DNA from 3 places in the Paenibacillus sp. W2I17 genome. Region 2 is predicted to be linked to each of the others. Evidence: riboswitches for the same ligand, from Rfam matches in the RefSeq annotation. Region 2 holds a riboswitch; each other region holds the start of a gene.
The links. Region 2 has a riboswitch for S-adenosylmethionine ahead of mmuP (S-methylmethionine permease). Riboswitches for the same ligand answer to the same signal wherever they lie in the genome.
Positions count from the first base shown of each region.

Region 1: it holds a riboswitch for S-adenosylmethionine, as region 2 does, so the genes downstream of both, metA (homoserine O-acetyltransferase MetA) here and mmuP (S-methylmethionine permease) in region 2, are expected to answer to the same signal.
Region 3: it holds a riboswitch for S-adenosylmethionine, as region 2 does, so the genes downstream of both, QF041_RS26045 (methionine ABC transporter ATP-binding protein) here and mmuP (S-methylmethionine permease) in region 2, are expected to answer to the same signal.

Region 1 is NZ_JAUSXM010000001.1:2,654,582-2,660,708, forward strand. Features, by position in the region: gene QF041_RS11575 (trans-sulfuration enzyme family protein) at 1-1,137, opposite strand, end outside; gene QF041_RS11580 (PLP-dependent transferase) at 1,134-2,321, opposite strand; gene metA (homoserine O-acetyltransferase MetA) at 2,346-3,263, opposite strand; SAM riboswitch class I at 3,500-3,623, opposite strand; gene corA (magnesium/cobalt transporter CorA) at 4,075-5,010, shown strand; gene QF041_RS11595 (HRDC domain-containing protein) at 5,081-6,082, opposite strand.
Region 2 is NZ_JAUSXM010000001.1:5,536,704-5,542,830, reverse strand. Features, by position in the region: gene QF041_RS24670 (hypothetical protein) at 7-540, shown strand; gene QF041_RS24665 (outer membrane protein assembly factor BamB family protein) at 574-1,725, shown strand; gene mmuM (homocysteine S-methyltransferase) at 1,878-2,945, opposite strand; gene mmuP (S-methylmethionine permease) at 2,923-4,335, opposite strand; SAM riboswitch class I at 4,428-4,529, opposite strand; gene QF041_RS24650 (Ger(x)C family spore germination protein) at 4,600-5,802, opposite strand; gene QF041_RS24645 (GerAB/ArcD/ProY family transporter) at 5,799-6,127, opposite strand, start outside.
Region 3 is NZ_JAUSXM010000001.1:5,818,506-5,824,632, forward strand. Features, by position in the region: gene QF041_RS26030 (thioredoxin family protein) at 1-193, shown strand, start outside; gene QF041_RS26035 (COX15/CtaA family protein) at 744-1,682, shown strand; gene QF041_RS26040 (Cthe_2314 family HEPN domain-containing protein) at 1,848-2,564, shown strand; SAM riboswitch class I at 2,694-2,835, shown strand; gene QF041_RS26045 (methionine ABC transporter ATP-binding protein) at 2,962-3,996, shown strand; gene QF041_RS26050 (methionine ABC transporter permease) at 3,997-4,656, shown strand; gene QF041_RS26055 (MetQ/NlpA family ABC transporter substrate-binding protein) at 4,731-5,570, shown strand; gene QF041_RS26060 (DUF2167 domain-containing protein) at 5,694-6,127, opposite strand, start outside.

The sequences.
Region 1 (6,127 bases), 2.9 Mb from region 2:
GAGATCTTCGATATCTTCCAGACCTACGGAGAAGCGCAGCAACCCATCTGTAATGCCACGGTCACGGCGAACCTCAGCCGGCATTGCCGCATGAGACATCATCGCTGGGTAGGACAGAATACTCTCCACAGCTCCCAAGCTTACAGCAACAATAGGTAGCTTCACCCGGTTAAGAACTGCTTTTGCGCGATCGCCTGAACCGACGTCAAATGAAACGACAGCTCCATATCCTGTGGACTGGCGCTCATGTGCCTCGCGGCCCGGATGATCCTCCAGTCCAGGATAAAAGACAGCGGTAATATCACTGCGCTCATTAAGCCATGCCGCCAGTTTGGCTGTGCTCCGTTCACTATGAGCCATGCGAGCCCCCAAGGTTTTCATCCCGCGCATCAGAAGCCAGGATTCTTGTGCCCCGAGTACAGTTCCAAGTCCATTTTGCAACTGTTTCAGTTGTACGCCAAGTGATTCCGTGCGAGCAACGGCTAACCCTGCCAGTACATCACTGTGACCTCCGAGAAACTTCGTAGCACTATGTACGACGATGTCCACACCAAGCTCAATTGGACGCTGATAGTACGGTGTCATAAAGGTGTTATCCAGAATCGTGATCAGGTCATGTTCCTTGGACCAGTCAGTTACGGCAGCGATATCCGTAATACGAAGTGTAGGGTTGGACGGTGTTTCCATATAAACTGCCTTGGTGTTTGGCTTGAGTGCCGCTTTTACTTCATCTATATTGGTCATGTCTACAAAGGTTGTCTCGATCTGCATACGGCTTAATATGGAAGTAAGCAAACGATACGTACCTCCATATACGTCTTCCGTTACAATCATGTGATCCCCTGCGGAGAACATCATGAACACGCTTGATATCGCAGCCATCCCCGAAGAATAGGCAAAGCCTCGTGCACCGCCTTCCAGCAATGTGATGTAATCTTCCAAAGCCTGACGTGTCGGATTACCCGAACGACTGTAATCATGCTGAGGCGGATTGAAGATATCAAAATGATGGAAGGTTGATGCTTGATAGATCGGTACACTGGAGGCTCCAGTGGTTTTGTCAATCTCATCGCCAAAATGGAGCAATTTGGTATCAAATTTCAACTGGGAATTGGGCTTATTGTTGGACTCACTCATGAGTGCACGCCTCCTTCCACTTCCTGCTGTGCAGCTGTCAGAGCATTGCCGAGATCTGCAATCAGATCATCCGCATGTTCAATGCCCACGGAGAACCGGAGCAGACGGTCATCCACACCTACGGCGTCACGAATTTCAAGCGGAATATCCGCATGAGTCTGGACTGCCGGATAAGTCATGAGTGATTCAACTCCGCCGAGACTTTCGGCAAAAGCAATGAGTTTGATATGACGCAGCAACGGTTCAACATAACGTGCATCCTTCACTTTGAAAGAGAAGATACCTGTATTACCCGTGGATTGTTTGTTCTGTATCTCATAGCCCGGATGATCGGATAGGCCTGGATGATACACTTCAACCACCGCTGGGTGCTCAAGCAAGTATTTAGCAATAGTAAGTGCATTGTGCTCATGACGCTCCATACGAAGAGCCAGCGTTTTCATACCTTTCATCAACTGGTAGGAGTCACTTGGAGATAATACCGCTCCAATGGAATTATGCAGGAACGCCATCTCTGCAGATAACGCCTCACCTTTGGTAATGATTAGTCCGGCCAACACATCATTGTGTCCACCCAGATATTTGGTAGCGCTATGAATGATGATATCGGCACCCAGTTCAATCGGACGTTGGAAAAATGGAGTCAACAACGTGTTGTCAACAATGGTCAACAAGTTGTAACTTTTCGCCCAGGAAGCCACGGCTTCCACATCGGTGATCATCATCAGTGGATTGGTTGGTGTCTCAATAAATACAGCTTTGGTATTCGGCTGACGAACCTTCTCCAGTGCTGCAAGGTCATTCGTGTCCACATAACTTGCAGTTACGCCGAAACGGGACAGAATACGTTCCAGCAGACGATAGGTTCCACCATACAGATCCAGCGACACAATCAGATGATCCCCTTGACCAAACATGGCAAAGATCGTTTGCAGCGCGGCCATTCCCGAGCTACAGGCAAACCCTGCATCACCGGACTCCAGCGCTGCGGCGGCTTCTTCCAATACTTTACGGGTTGGATTAGTCGTACGGATATAATCAAACCCAGTGCTTTGTCCAAGCTTCGGGTGGCGAAACGCAGTGGATTGATAGATCGGAAAGTTAATGGCGCCTGTTACCGGTTCATTGATGGACCCAATTTGTGCTAAGCGGCTTTCGATTTTCAACTTGTTGTTGTCTTCCATTGCTGCATCCTCCTGTAATCTCGATTAGATTTGCGGGCCAATATCGTAAGGTGTTTCTTGATACACATAGTAATTGAGCCAGTTAGAGAATAATAAGTTGGCATGAGCGCGCCAAGTAGCCGGTGGCACACGGGAAGGGTCGTCATTCGGATAATAATGTCTAGGCAATGCGATATCCAACCCTTTGGCTGCATCCCGGTCATACTCCCACTTTAATGAGAACGGGTCATACTCGGCATGTCCTGTGGCAAAAATCTGTTTGCCGTCTTTGGTAGCAACCAGGAAGATACCCGCTTCCTCGGATTCAGCCAAAATCTCTAAATTCTCATTCTTTTCAATATCTTCGCGTCTCACTTCCGTATGACGGGAATGTGGAACGTTGAATACTTCATCGAATCCACGCAACAACGGAACATGAGGTTTATTAATGGTATGTGGGAAAACGCCAAAACACTTTTCATCCAGTGCAACCTTGGGCACGTCAAAATGATGGTATAAACCTGCCTGGGAAGCCCAACATATGTGGAGTGTTGAAGTCACATTGGTTTTGGTCCATTCGAAGATTTCCTGGATTTCATTCCAATAGTTCACGTCTTCGAAATCCATCTGTTCCACCGGGGCACCCGTAATGATCATTCCATCGAAACGGCGGTGCTCAATCTCATCGAAGGTTTTATAGAACAGATCCAGATACTCCTGAGACGTATTCTTCGACGTATGGGATTTGGGATGTACGAGAACGACATCCACCTGAATAGGCGTGTTTCCCACCAGACGAAGCAATTGTGTTTCGGTCGTTTCCTTTGTGGGCATCAGGTTTAATATAGCGATACGGAGTGGACGAATATCCTGCTGATATGCAGAAGTTTCATCCATGACGAAGATATTCTCTCCTTCAAGTACTTCTTTTGCTGGCAGAGTATCGGGTATTTTGATTGGCATAGTAAGTCTAACTCCTCCTTGTGCATAGATAGATGCAGCCACCCCTGGCTTGATGTCTTCACATCAATACAGTTATAGACTGCCTTGAGCTTGTAAAAACATTGAATTGCTCTTTCATCCAACGTTACAAACAACCTCAAGTTCCTTAGCGAAAATCACTGCTGAGAAGTCGGGGCATATAACAAAGACCTTCCTCGGATTTCGAGAAAGGTCATATGTAAAAAAGATATGCGCCTCTCTCATCTCTCAGTTACAACAGTGCCACTTGACACTTAGTCGCTGCAAGAATTAGCACCGTGCGGTATACCGCCGGTTGCCGGGTTTCATCGGGCCAGTCCCTCCACCTACTCTTGATAAGATTTCGCTGTATTAGATTGTAATTAAATATGGTTCACCGTCTACTTTATTACATTAATGCCCTCACGTCAAGATGCAGTTCGATGTGTGCTTCCCAGATCGGAACCGTTCATCATCCATTGTCATACACTGCCTCAGGGCGCGAAATAGACACATTTTTGCGCTTGAAAGCACCTTGTACCAGCGGTATACTAAACAAGGTGTTATAAACCCTTATGTGAGAGGTGACATATTAAATGGATGGCGACCCGAGGCCTGACTGGCAGCCGAATTCCGACAAACTGCATAGAGAATTGACATCAGCATGCCGGCAGCGGGACGTGACTTCCGTTTGATTATATAGTGAACGCAGCCCTGATCTCCAGGCTCCGCTGCCGACCGGCTGATTTGTTCTTTTTGCGCCCATAATGATAATATCCGCCAAGTTGGCGGGTGCAGAAGGAGTAGATTAACGATGAAAATCCGGTTGGTAAACAACGGTGTATTTATTCCGGTGGACGACATTCAGCAGGCGCTGACTCCACCAGCGGAAGGATTTTACTGGATTGATGCAGACGTAGACGATTTGGCGGTACTTCAGCCGCTGTTCTTGATGCATGATCTGGCTGTGGAAGACTGTCTCAGTGACGAAGAACAACGTCCGAAGATTGAAATTTATGAGAACCATTATTTTATTGTGATTAATAGCATCCGTTTCGATGATGAAGAGATATTTCTACGTGCGGTCAACTTATTCCTCGGCAGACATTTCATTATTAGTGTTACCAAGCAAAAGGTCAGCGAATTGCGCACACTGAAACCAATCCTGTGGGAACAGGAAATCAGTACACCGGATCGTCTGCTGTATTTGCTGGTTGACTTGATTGTTGATAATTATTTCACCGTAGGTGACCGAATTGAAGCACGGATCGAGAAGCTTGAGGAAGACATTCTGATGCACACCAAAAAGTCACATCTGAATGAAATTATCGGGCTGCGCAGTGAGATTCTGTGGCTGAAAAAAGTGCTTGGACCTCAGAAAGAGGTCATTAACACCCTGAACAAAAAAGATCTGCGTCTCATCGATGATCAACTGCAAAAGTATTTCAGTGACATCTATGAGAATGCTGTAAAAATATCTGAAACCTTTGAGACTTATCGCGACCTGATGGGCAACTTGCGAGAAGCCTACCAATCCAGTATTGCAAACCGGGCGAATGAGATCATGCGTGTATTTACCGCCATCACCACGGTCTTCATGCCGCTGACGGTCATTACCGGTATATACGGCATGAACTTTACGAATATGCCAGAGCTTAATTGGAAATACAGCTATTTTGTTGTGATTGGCCTGATGGTTACTCTGGGCCTGAGCATGTTCTTCATTTTCCGCAAGAAAGACTGGGTATGAACTCGTATGAAATAACAAAGACGAAGCGTTCCTCCGGGAGAAACGCCTCGTCTTTTTTCATTTCTGATCATTAACCAACATTCTTCTCTGTCTCTGCGTGCCGACGAAAACGGATTCGAATCATGCGCAGTCTTTCATAGACCTGCTCCAGACTTCCTCCATCGGGTTTCTCTCCTCCATACACCTTATGTAATACTGGCTTCAGGAACGTATCTCCCAGCTCCTCATACGCACTCCATACGGCCTCTTGTTCGTTCTCTGGCATCACTGCCAGCTCCACATCAAGAAGACAATCGGTGTCATAACCTTCGTGATCCAGTGCCTCTAACAGCTCAACCAACTCGCGTCGGGATAATCCGGATCGATTAACAATCTCCTCTAACGTATACCCTTTCTTCATGCCTTCAAGCACTTGCTTGCGCGTGGTGAACTTATCAAGTTCCTGCTTATACTTCTGCTCTCTCTGCTTGTATAACCAACTCTCATACTCTTCTTCCTTCAGCGCCGTGTATACCCAGTCCAGCGGGAATGTCGTTGAACGCTCCAACCCGTTTGTAATCTCCATCCATTCCGTACCATACTCAGTTGCTTTGCTCTCTCCTACGCCCGGCAGTTGCATCAGTTCATCCAGCGATTGCGGAACAAAGGCACTGATCAAACGCAACAGACGATTTGTTGCAATAAAATACGGTGCCTTCCGGTCAGACACAGCTCTCTTCCTGCGCCATGTGCACAGATCCGTATATAATTGCTCATTGCCGTATAACTCACTGTAACAATGGAGCCGTTGTCCACCATAACTGCGTGACTTCAGATCATCGTTCTCATGAAATAACCCCTGCAACTGCGGTCGGTACCCCTCACTCATCTGTATGGCGAGCTGATGACGGTAAATATGAAGCAGCTCCTCCCAAGAAGTCCCTTCATACCAGATGCTGTCCTCACGCTCTCCTTCCTCGTAGCGACTCCATCCCAGCTGCCAACTATCTTCCTCTTCCCCAATCCATAGCTGTGCATACTCTGCATTCTGATCTGACATTTTGGACAATCTGTTCATGAAAATGACTTCCATTTTCTATTCCCTCCCTTTAACATTTCAGCCTATACGGGTTAGTTA
Region 2 (6,127 bases):
TTAACGGTGCTGACCAATGAAACAACCTTGCCCTACGGGAATAGGGTTACGGACGATGGAACCCTAATAACCCGAAAGTTTATCAATAACCGTGAACTTGAGTTGAGGGCGTACTCGCCTACGGGAGCTTTGAAATGGAAGTATGATTTTTCTTTTAAAAAGGGGCCTCCCGAGATATTTATCATCCATGATCGTGTGCTGTATCTGGAACAAACCGCAGGCAATATCATGCTTATGAATTCGGATGGAAAATTCATTACAGGAGTTAATGAAAAGCCCTTCTACATGCAAGGTGAGCCAAATAGTCATCTAAAAATGGAAATCGATTTACAGAGTTTTATGTATATTCAATACACCGAACAGGGAATAGAACTCGTGATTAGAGATTCAAATAATCTGAGAGAGCTCTATCGGCTGTCACAGAACGATTGGAACGCTGTAAGGTTTAATCGAGATGAATTGTTCCTTAATAAGCAAAATGAAATATTTTTCCTGCCTCCTGACGGGCAGACGATAAGAAAGTATCAGTTACTTCCATAATCCAGAGAACATTACATAAGGAGTCTACCAATCATGAGTTTAAAGCGAATCAACTATTGGCTTATAGCCAGCCTATTCATCTTTCTTGCGATCCCATCCGAGCCAGCTCTGGCTAAAGATCTGCTGCAATTCCAATGGGGGTATGATATTACCAACGACGGACAGAGTGCAACAAGCTCATATTCAATAAAGAGTGTTACGGACGCCATGGGGAATGAAAGTCTGCTCGTAACTAAAGCAGGCAAGAATAATGATTATTATATCGACAGTGTGGATGCCAAAACAGGGGAGCTACTTTGGTCGATTCCAACGGACAACGAGTACACGCTATCCGATGATGGATATATGTTTATTTTCCACGATAATCAAGTCAGTGCCAAGCATATAGCTACGGGCCAGATCCGTTGGACAGCTTCTCTGCCCGGACCGCCAGAAGATTGGAGACTATACTCGGCTGAGTCAGGCAGTCCAGGCGAAAATGGAAGTTTGTATGTGATTGCAGACTCTGATGATTTAAAAAGCAGTACACTCTACTATTACGATGCTAATGGAAATTTAAGTCGAAAGTTCAAGGTTCCATATTTTATGCAACAGATTCATGGTGATGTGATTGTCGGCAGTAAGTTTGGCAATCATCCCGATTTATACTTGATTAGCCTGACAACCGGAAAAAAAATTAAAACGATCACTGGTGGTAAAGGTTACAATGGGATTAAGAGTCTATCTGACGGCACACTACTATATTATAATATCTACAAAAAAACAATAACGCTTAAAGGCTATAACAGCACGGGGCAGCTAAAGTGGACAAAACAACTTCCTTATAAGGAATATTCAACAGAGCTTTTTGCATTGAAAGATCGGTTTGTATTTGTGGATTATAAAAATAAGCGAATCAAGCTATATTCATCTTCAGGTAAATTAATTGCTGAGAAGGCATATCTGCCAGTATCATATCCCAATATGGCTTTGGATGGCACAAGTTTGATGTTTAAATCTGAAAAGAATGACGAAGATGAACTAGAACTAATTATTATGGACACAAGCAACCTGAACGTTTTGTACACCTACAAAAATGACGAATTTGATCTTAATGATGAACGTCTATTTCTCAATAACACAACGGGTCTGTACATCCTAAGCGACGAAGGTCGTACCTTAGTTAGCACTCAGTTAATTAAATAGCATAATCAGAAGCATCAGAAGAGGAATATCATCATGTTGATGTTAACGCTAAATCACACTAAAAAAAGCCCTCATCAATCCAGTTAATGGATCGTGAGGGCTTCTTCATATTTAGTTGTATCTCTAGCGGGTACAACCCTACATCAAGTCTTTTATTTCCGCCATTTCTTCGCAAGTGCACCAATCTGATGTGGCGTAGTACGGCAGCAGCCGCCAATAATTTGCGCGCCCGCAGCAACCCACTGTTCCGAAGCATCACTCATGCTGCCACATGTACCCTGTCCGCTCCACGTCTTCGTTGCCGCATCGTATACTTCTCCCGAGTTCGGATACACAATAACAGGTTTATCGCTGGTACGGCTCAAAATACCCACTGCTTCCGTCACCACTTCCATGGGAGCACAGTTCAGGCCAATCGCCGCAATCTGCGGATCGGAGCCAAACTTCTGTGCACATACCTCAAGCGGTGTGCCCTCGCTGATGCTTGTCCCGTCTTTTAAAGAAAAAGATAACCAGGCATACGCATGAGGAAACTCCTTCAGTAAATCAACCAGCACCTGTGCTTCCTGCAAGGAAGGAATCGTCTCAAACGCCAGAATATCTGCACCCGCTTCAAGTAGCGCCACCATACGCGGACGATGAAATGCGACAAGCGTCTCATCCGACACGCCGTAATGTCCCACATACTCTGAACCATCCGCCAGATAGGCGCCATACGGTCCAACGGACCCGGCAATAATTGGACGTGGACGAAGACGATCTCCTTCGCGATCTACTGTACGATCTGTTATATTCTCCTCGTTCTCCACGTTCTGGGAAAGTACCGAAGGAGCTCCTACAAGCTGACCTGTCGAGCTTTCTCTCCCTACTAAATCACTCTGCACTTCTGTCCACACGTCATCTCTCGCCTTTGCAGCCAACTCCACCGTCTTGCGGATCAGCTCCAATGCTGCCTGTTCATCAATCCCTCTCTTGCTGAAGCCATCCACCGTCGCCTGATAACTGGATGTAATCGCACAATCGGCTCCTGCTCGAAAATAATCTGCATGGACCTGAACGATAACATCCGGATTCTCAAGCAACACACGAGCCGACCAGAGCGGATCATCCAGATTACATCCATGCTGTTCGAGTTCCGTTGCCAGCGCTCCATCCAGAATCATGACCGGATGTTCACGCAGGATCTGTTCTATGGAGTTAGTCTGTTGTGCTTGCGTCATGTACTTGTCCTCTTTTCTTATTCACACGTTCTGTCAGATAATAAGCAGCGTAACATACTGCGATAAACGGAACCCCACAATACAGCGCAATTCGCTGTGTCGGGTCAAAGGCAATACCTATGCATGAAGCCAGGCATAATATAAATGAAACAATCGGTACCACCGGATAGAATGGTGTGCGGTAGACCAGATCTTTGACCGCATGTCCTTCCCGGATATATTGTCTGCGGAACATGTATTGGGAAGCACTGATACTCATCCATACCGCAACGACAGCCAGACCCGAAATGGAAACCAGCGTAATATACACCGTACCTGGCGCAATAATACTGGACAGCAATGCCAACGCACCACCCACCATACTAATCAGAAGTGCATTCAGCGGCACCCCGCTTTTGGTCAATTTGGCAAACCACGGAGAGATCGTTCTTTTGTCAGCCAGAGACCAGAGCATACGTGAAGATGCATATAGGCCTGAATTGGCAGCAGAGAGAATCGCCGTCAGAATAACAAAGTTCATAATGTCTGCTGCATAGGGTACACCCACCCGTTCCATTACCGCTACAAACGGACTTTCCAGTACACTGGCATCCGACATGGGCAGCAAGGCCGACAAGATAATAATCGTTCCGATGAAGAAAATAACCAAACGCCACAGCGTTGTATGAATAGCCTTCGGTATCGTCTTTTCCGGGTTCTCCGTCTCACCGGCGGCAATGCCGATTAACTCGGTGCCTGAGAAGGCAAAGTTTACAGCAAGCATGGTCATCAATATCGCTGTAGCCCCATGAGGGAACCACCCGGATGCGGTAATATTCGATAGAAATGGAGCCGGTTCCGAATCCGCCATGGGAATGATACCAAACATGGCTGCGCCACCGATGATAATGAAGATTACGATAGTAACTACTTTTACAGATGAGAACCAGAACTCGGATTCCGCAAATAATTTCACCGTTAATGCATTAAACAGAAAGATCATCAGTGCAAAGAGGGCGCTCCATATCCATACGTTCACCGATGGGAACCAGCGCTGCATCAGCAATCCGGCGGCTGTGAATTCGGAGCCAAGCGCAACAGTCCAGGTTAACCAGTATAACCAAGCCACCGTGTAGCCTGTTGCCGGTCCGATATATTTGGCTGCATAACTATGAAATGCTCCCGTCTCTGGCATATGAACAGACAGTTCACCAAGACAGAGCATCACCAGATATACAACAATGGCTCCGATCAGATAGGACAGAATGGTTCCCAGTGGTCCCGCTTGCTGAATGGTGTAACCTGAACTGAGGAATAATCCCGTTCCAATGACTCCTCCGAGAGAGAGCATGACCACATGCCGTGCCTGCATTTTCCGCTGGAAATGCCCTTTGTCGTTGTTGTTCTCCATACCTGCTGCTCCCCTACTTCTTCATCCAGAAAAAACAAAAAAGACCCACTCTGCCTAAAGAGTGCGCCGTTACTGACAAATAAAAACAAACGCTCCTATCTATCAGGCTTTCACCCGCTGGAATTAGCACAGTATCCTTCAGATCTGTTGCTGAGGTTTCTAAGGGCCAGTCCCTCCACCTCTCTGGATAAGAAAATGATTTTTTACTAATATAGCGATCTATCATGAATGTGTCAACATTTAAATCATAAATGACACACCTCGCTATTCGGTGGAAGATCCCGGATTGGTAATGGTCATCTTCACATCGTACGTGATTGGCACGGTACTAAAAATGTTGTCCCAGTCATCTTTGACTTTCTTCCATGTTTTGGGTTCTTTGATACGCAAGCTATCCCGAAAATCCGCAACATCTACTTTATAGGTATGCTGAAGTTTGTATAACACCTGTCGAATCTGTTGTTCGGCCAGTTCAGAAAATTCTTTTTCTAGTTCTCTAAGATAATCCCCTTTTTCCTCTCTTTCGGGAGAACGCCAATCTTCCATCAACCAGCCTTCGGATTCGACCTTTACATGGAATGAAATGTCATTACCAACCACCTTGGGAATTACTTTTGTTTTCTTCTTCTTCATTTCGTATACAACGGTGAATCCCGCTTTGTTGTAAGTCTTCAAGACGCCTCCTTTTTCTTTAGGCTTGATCCACGATAAACCTTCCAGATCCGTTTGACTTAGTTCTCCAATAAACTTAGTTGTTTTTCCATCGAATATGCTGCCACCTGAGAACTTGCCCTCTCCATTGGAGTACAGTACATTCTGGAGCAAGAAACTGGAACCAGATTGCATTTGGGCATCTAATTTGGAGAGCAAAACGGGATCCAGGATTTTGTTGGACAAGTACGAATTACCGGTAATACCTGTTAGATAAAATGCTGGAATCCGGGAGGGATCATCTGAAGTCAGGACATCCACGGCACGATGATGACTTATCAGTACCAGACAATTTGGACGAATATCGTTATCCCGAAGTACAAAATCAAGCAGCTGGTCCAGACCATACTTTTTGGCAATATCCTTGGAGACAACGATAACCTTCAGATGATGTCCGATAAGTGGACGATCTCGCCTTAGTGCAAACTGACGAAAGATTTGCAGCAAGGAATCTCCAGTAAGCTGTTCATTGGAATAGGACGTCTTTCCAGAAGCAGGTGAACCGGATTGTCCGCTCTGTTTACTGTTGGAACTGCCCGGAGCAATCTGCACGGTAGCCGTTATATAATTATTCTTTGGATACGTTCCTCCCTGAGCAGCGATGTCCTTCTCAAATTCTGTTTCTTTAGCGATATCGATCCCGAGACCAACATAGACACTTAGTTCCTCGATCTCCCTACTGCTCCAGCATCCGGATATTAACAGAAGGACCGACAAAGCAAAGGCTACACGTAAAAGCATAAAAAAACGAATCATGCATGTTTGCCTCCTTTTTTGCGAATCAGACTTGTAATCAGCAGCAACAAAGGTAAAGTGGCAAATAAAATCACGGATGAGTTGCCCAACATATCACCCAGTGCAAAGGTTTCGTCCACGGTTTTCGGCATCAATGCCGTTAGATATATCAATGGCAGAAGGGCGTACATAATGACCTTGATCTTCTTCGTACGAAACAAATCCCGAATCCCTACCGAAGCACAATAGTGTGTGATCGTGAAGCTGGAGAATATCTGCATAATCCAGATGACCAGTAGCAAGGATTCAAACCGTTCAAAGATCAAACCTTGAATCTCGAAGCTTC
Region 3 (6,127 bases), 280 kb from region 2:
TTTGATTGAGGTCGACGTGGATCAGGTTGGAACCGTTAGTGAAGAGCAGAATATTCTTGGCATTCCAAGCTTTGTGGCGTATTCAGATGGCCGCGAACTCGTACGGTATGTGAACAAGCTGCGCAAGTCGAGAGAAGAGATCGAGCAGTTCCTGGATCGCGCAGTTGAGGTGTACAACACGATCCATAAATGATGTTATATAAGTTCAACTAATGAATATTTACACAGACACACAGACACTCCGACGACAGAATAACCTTTTGATCGCTGTTATCCCCAGATTTCTTTGATCCCTTTTATAAAGGGGAAATCCGGGGATAAAGGCGAAGCATATGCTTCCGATGCAGCTTTCTTTCAGAAAGCTTTTAGCTCCGCTTCTTCAGGCTATTTCTGTCCTCTCCGTTATTGTGTAAATGTTTCATTGAACTTATATAAAAGTATGACAGGTTCATGTTGTAAAAGGGTATAATAAAAAGAACGCCATTTCTCTTGAAATAGGGAAATGGCGTTTGTGTGTTCAGGATTCTGTTTAAGACACAATTCAACTGGCATATCCCTCAATTACATAACTCCAATGACCTACGGGTCATTATTTCACCAGACGTTAACATTTTGTCACAAAGCGCGACGTCAATGAACATTTTATCCGGTATAATGAATTTAGTTGTGAAATAAGTGTCAAAGTACCGAAACAAGCGAAGAATATTCTTCGCCATCTTAAACCAACAGCGGGTGAGAAAAAATTGAAACACTTAACTTTGTTTAAATGGTTAACCGTATTAACCTGTCTTGTCATGTTTCTGGCCACTTTTGGTGGAGGCATCGTAACCAAAACGGAATCAGGCCTTGGCTGCGGAACAGAATGGCCTTTATGTAACGGAAAACTCGTTCCGGCACATACTGTGGCTTCACTTATTGAATATTCCCATCGCGCTGTAAGTGCACTGGCTGGACTGTTGTCCATTGCCTCGTTTGTCGCTTTTCTGCGGTTTGGCAAGTCACGCCGTGACCTGCAATTGTTTTCTTTCTTAACTCTGGTATTTGTTATCGTCCAGGGAATCATGGGGGCATTTGCAGTTGTCTTCTCCCAATCTTCAGCAGTCATGGCACTGCATTTTGGCTTTGCACTGATTGCTTTTGCCAGTTCTCTAATGATGGCGCTGGGCATAAGGCAAGAGGCCAAAGATGGCGGATTGGAGCGACTGAATAAATACCCTCGGGTTAGCAAAAAATTCAGGAATCTGGTCTGGTTCTCCACCATTTACACATATCTCGTGGTATACACGGGTGCATTTGTGAGTCACACGGATTCTGCCGGCGGATGTTCCGGATTTCCGCTCTGTAACGGTCAGATTATTCCTGAGCTTTCGGGTGGGGTAGCAGTTGCTTTTGCTCACCGTGCAGCAGCTGCGTCGCTCGTGATTGTTATTGCAATCCTGGGTCACTTCGCTTACCGTAATCATCCGGACAACAAGGAAATGCGTACTCTGGGTGTGGTATCCGTTGTTCTTATTCTGATGCAAGTAGTCATTGGTATTTTCATGATGGTGACAATGAACCGTCCGGAAGTATACATGTTCGTAGCTCTTGCACATATGCTGGATATCGCCATATTGTTCGGAGTCTTAACGTATATGAGTTTCCTGGTGTACAAGCTGTATCGCCCGGTTAATCGTTTTTAAATATGAAAGTCCACCATCCAGTGATGTACATCATTGGACAGGTGGACTTTGTTTGATGTCAGGGGGATCAGGGCAACCTATGGCAAGCGGCAATTACACGGAATGGATGATGTGTTACGTTTACGGTGATGAATTCTTGTTGATTTGGAAAAGAGGAGGTTAGATATGCTGCGAACGTTGTTGGGGGAAAAGCCACGTATAAACGAAGGTAAATTGAAGGCAGCGATGGACGCCATGGCGCATACGCTTGAGTTATTTCAGCGACAAATGCATGTGGACCATGATCCCACGCATGATTATCGGAAACTGTATGTGTGGACCCAGGGACTCATCTCCTCACTGGATGAACTGGAGCAAAGCTGTTTCGCTGCTGCTCATTTTCGCAAAAAGGTCGTTGCAGGTTCAACGGATGAGATGACGCCGACTGAAAAAGCCGAGTATGCACGGTATGTGTATTTCTACAAAGATGGCTTTATCCGCTGCTTTGCCATTCTGGATAAAGTGGGCACGGTATTAAATGAAATATTCCAGTTGAATACTTCAAATACCAAAGCGCATTTTTCTTATTTTACGGTGTTAAGGCAGTTCGACTATGCGAGGGAGCATCATGATCTTGCATTGCAATTAATACAGATCAAGGACTCTTATCGTGAACCGATGAGCAAGCTGCGCAAACGACGTAATATGGAAATTCACTACATGAACTCAGAAATGCACGATGACCTGTGGCAGTTACACCAGACCTTGCAAGGTAAAGTGAAATTGGAGGATCTGAATCAGCATGTGCAGGAAATGCGTCAGGGCGTAGATATGGTCTGTGAAACGTTAACAGCCTCTTATAGTTATATCAACAAAATATGGAAAAGAAATAATTCCCTTTGACAAATCGGAATACTTGGAATATACTGAGTTTCAATCGAATGTTAAACGGATATAACTGATATTTCGCAAGTTACGTTCACATTATAAAGCATAAACTACATGAACTTATAAAATCCTACAACAACATATTTCTTATCGAGAGCGGCGGAGGGACAGGCCCGATGAAGCCCGGCAACCGATTTGTAACGACATGATACATGTATCATTCGTTATAGATGTTAGGTGCTAATTCCTACAAAATGGTGCAAGACACGATTTTGGCAGATGAGAAGGTATATTCTTTCACGTGAAGAGCCCTCTTTGTATCTGCATAGGGCTCTTTTTTTGTACTTTAGGGGGAGTTTTCCTTTAGATCGGGTAAAGATACATGTAGGTGGTTGGAAAGGGGCAAGTGCGATTGATTGAATTAAAAGGTTTAACGAAAACGTACGGCAAAGGGGCAAAGTCTACAAGAGCGTTATCCGAGCTGAATTTGAGCATCCAAAAGGGTGAAATCTACGGAGTGATTGGCCATTCCGGAGCGGGCAAAAGCACATTGATTCGCTGTATTAATTTGCTGGAACGGCCTACGGAGGGTGAGGTATGGGTTGACGGAATCAACCTGACTGAACTGAGCAAAACCGAATTGCAGCAACAGAGACGCAAAATCGGGATGATTTTTCAACACTTTAATCTGTTATCCTCGGCAACGGTATATGACAATGTAGCTTTTCCACTAAAACTTGTGAATACACCCAAGGAAGCCATTGATCGCAAAGTGAAGGAAATGCTCAATCTGGTTGGTCTGGAGCACCATAGCAACAAATATCCGGCTCAATTATCGGGTGGACAGAAACAACGTGTAGGGATTGCGAGAGCACTTGCGAGTGATCCGAATGTACTTCTCTGTGATGAGGCTACTTCAGCACTTGATCCGCAGACGACAAATTCAATCCTGAAGTTATTGCTCGACATTAACGAAAAGTACAACCTTACGATTGTGCTGATTACACATGAGATGCATGTCATTCAGAACATCTGTGACAAGGTGGCTGTTATTCATCAAGGCGGCATTGTGGAACAAGGACCTGTAACAGAAGTGTTCCTGAAGCCGCAACATGCGATTACGCGGGACTTCATGATGCGTGACCATGAAGCTGGACTTGCCCTGGAAGAGACGGCTCTGGCGAATGCAGGCGTTGAATTGCAGGCAGGTGCTGCTTCCAAACTTGTGAAGATATCTTTTCTGGGTAACAAAACGTATGAAGCGATTTTGTCCAGAACGGTACGTAAGACAGGCGTGGATTTTGCCATCCTGCAAGGAACAATCTCTACGATTAAACAGGTTCCTTATGGACAGCTGACCGTTCGGTTCGAGGGTGATTCCATTGCGATTGATCGGACGATATCAGAATTAACCGCAGAGGGACTTGATGTGGAGGTGCTTCGCTAGATGGATTTTTCAACAGTTCGCTGGGAAGAGGTTGGTAAAGCCTCCATTGAGACACTGCAAATTTTGGGTGTATCAGGCTTGTTTACCGTTATCTTAGGTTTACCGCTCGGAGTTCTGCTGTTCATGACGGCTAGATCTGCTTCGATCAAGTCACGGGCAGTGTACACGATACTATCTCTGATTGTTAATATTTTGCGCTCAGTCCCATTTATCATATTGATTGTTGCTCTTATTCCATTCACTCGTATACTCGTCGGTACAGCTACAGGAGTATTAGGCGTTATACCACCTTTAGTTATTTCAGCAGCTCCTTACTTTGCTCGATTGGTGGAGACGACGTTGCGAGAAGTTGATCGGGGTGTCATTGAGGCTGCACAGGCGATGGGCGCATCGACCAGACAGATTGTAAGACGGGTGTTACTGCCTGAGGCACTGCCTGGACTGCTTGCAGGTATAACGATCACCATCGTTACGCTTGTCTCCTATACGGCGATGGCGGGCATGGTTGGTGGTGGAGGTCTGGGAACACTGGCGATCAACTATGGATACTTCCGTTATCAGAATGAAATCATGATTATATCCGTAGTGTCGATGATCATTCTTGTGCAAATTCTCCAGATGGCTGGAGATCGCTTGGTTACATTTTTCACCAGGAAATAACACATAGATAACATGATGGATATGCAATAATGCGGACGCCACATGAAAAAATAATTAGAGAAGGGGTTTTACACATGAAAAAATGGTCTTTCGCTCTACTTAGCCTTATGCTGATTGCGGTTCTCGCAGCTTGCGGGAACAATAAGGACGCCGATAGCGGCGCAGACAATTCAGCAGGTGCACCACGCACAGTTGAATTGAAAGTTGGAGCTTCACCTACACCACATGCAGAGATCCTGGAAAGCATCAAGCCTGAACTGGAAGCACAAGGTATTCGTTTGCAAGTCGTTACGTTTAATGACTATGTACAACCCAACCAGCAACTTGCTGATAAAAAATTGGATGCAAACTTCTTCCAGCACCAACCTTATCTGGACACAGAGAATAAAGAACGTGGATTCAACCTCGTTTCTGTAACACCTGTTCATGTTGAACCTTTTGGTGGATACTCCAAAAAGATTAAGTCTTTGGATGAATTGGCTGACGGCGCAAAAGTATCTATTCCAAATGACCCATCCAATGGTGGACGTGCTCTGTTGCTGCTCGCGAAGGAAGGTATCATTACGCTGAAAGACAACACAAATATTACTTCTACGATTCAAGATATCACAGCCAATCCGAAGAATCTGGATATTATCGAGCTGGATGCAGCTATGATGCCTCGTCAATTGGATGAAGCGGATCTGGTATTCATCAACGCTAACTATGCGCTTGAAGCGAACCTGAATCCGGCGAATGATGCTTTGCTGATCGAAGATCTGCAAGGTAACCCATACGCGAACATCCTCGTTTCCCGTGAGGACAACAAGGATGCAGATGCAATTCAGAAACTGGCTGCTGCCTTGCACTCCGAAGAAGTGAAAGCATTCATCAAAGAACGTTATAAAGGTGCAGTTGAACCTGCAACTGAATAATTCACGAAATGTATGACATGATGTAAGCTATTAAAAATAAGCCGTATATCTCTTCTGAAGAGATATACGGCTTATTTTATGTTTTCTAAGTCTGTGCTGACGTGGGGATCAACAAGGGAAGGGTTAGGGCTTATCATGTTTCTCCGCGTTGGATGGATGCCCAGATTGGCGGTAGTAGGATAATTCATTCTGATCAGCATACTGCTGCTCATCTGCTTCTTGCAGGTACGTCCTCTCGGAGGGAGAGAGTGTTTCTTCTTCTCCATGTGAGCTTTTGATCTTGTATCTGATCCAACCGATTAACCCAAGGACGACAACGAGGATCAAAGCCCATCCTTTTTTGAGCAAAAGAAGAGCACTGAATTTCTGGGAAGCTGTGTACCCGATCCCGCCCATCAGAAGACTGTTGAGCCCTATAGTGGATGTTTTGTCAGTCGAAGCATTGTACTCCTCATAGGTGTATCCTGCATTGATGCTAAGCTTATGAAGTACGGTTTCCTCGAATGCCTGACGGCTCTGTTGAAAGTTGGCCGTATCTGTAACCAGAATGGCTGTGA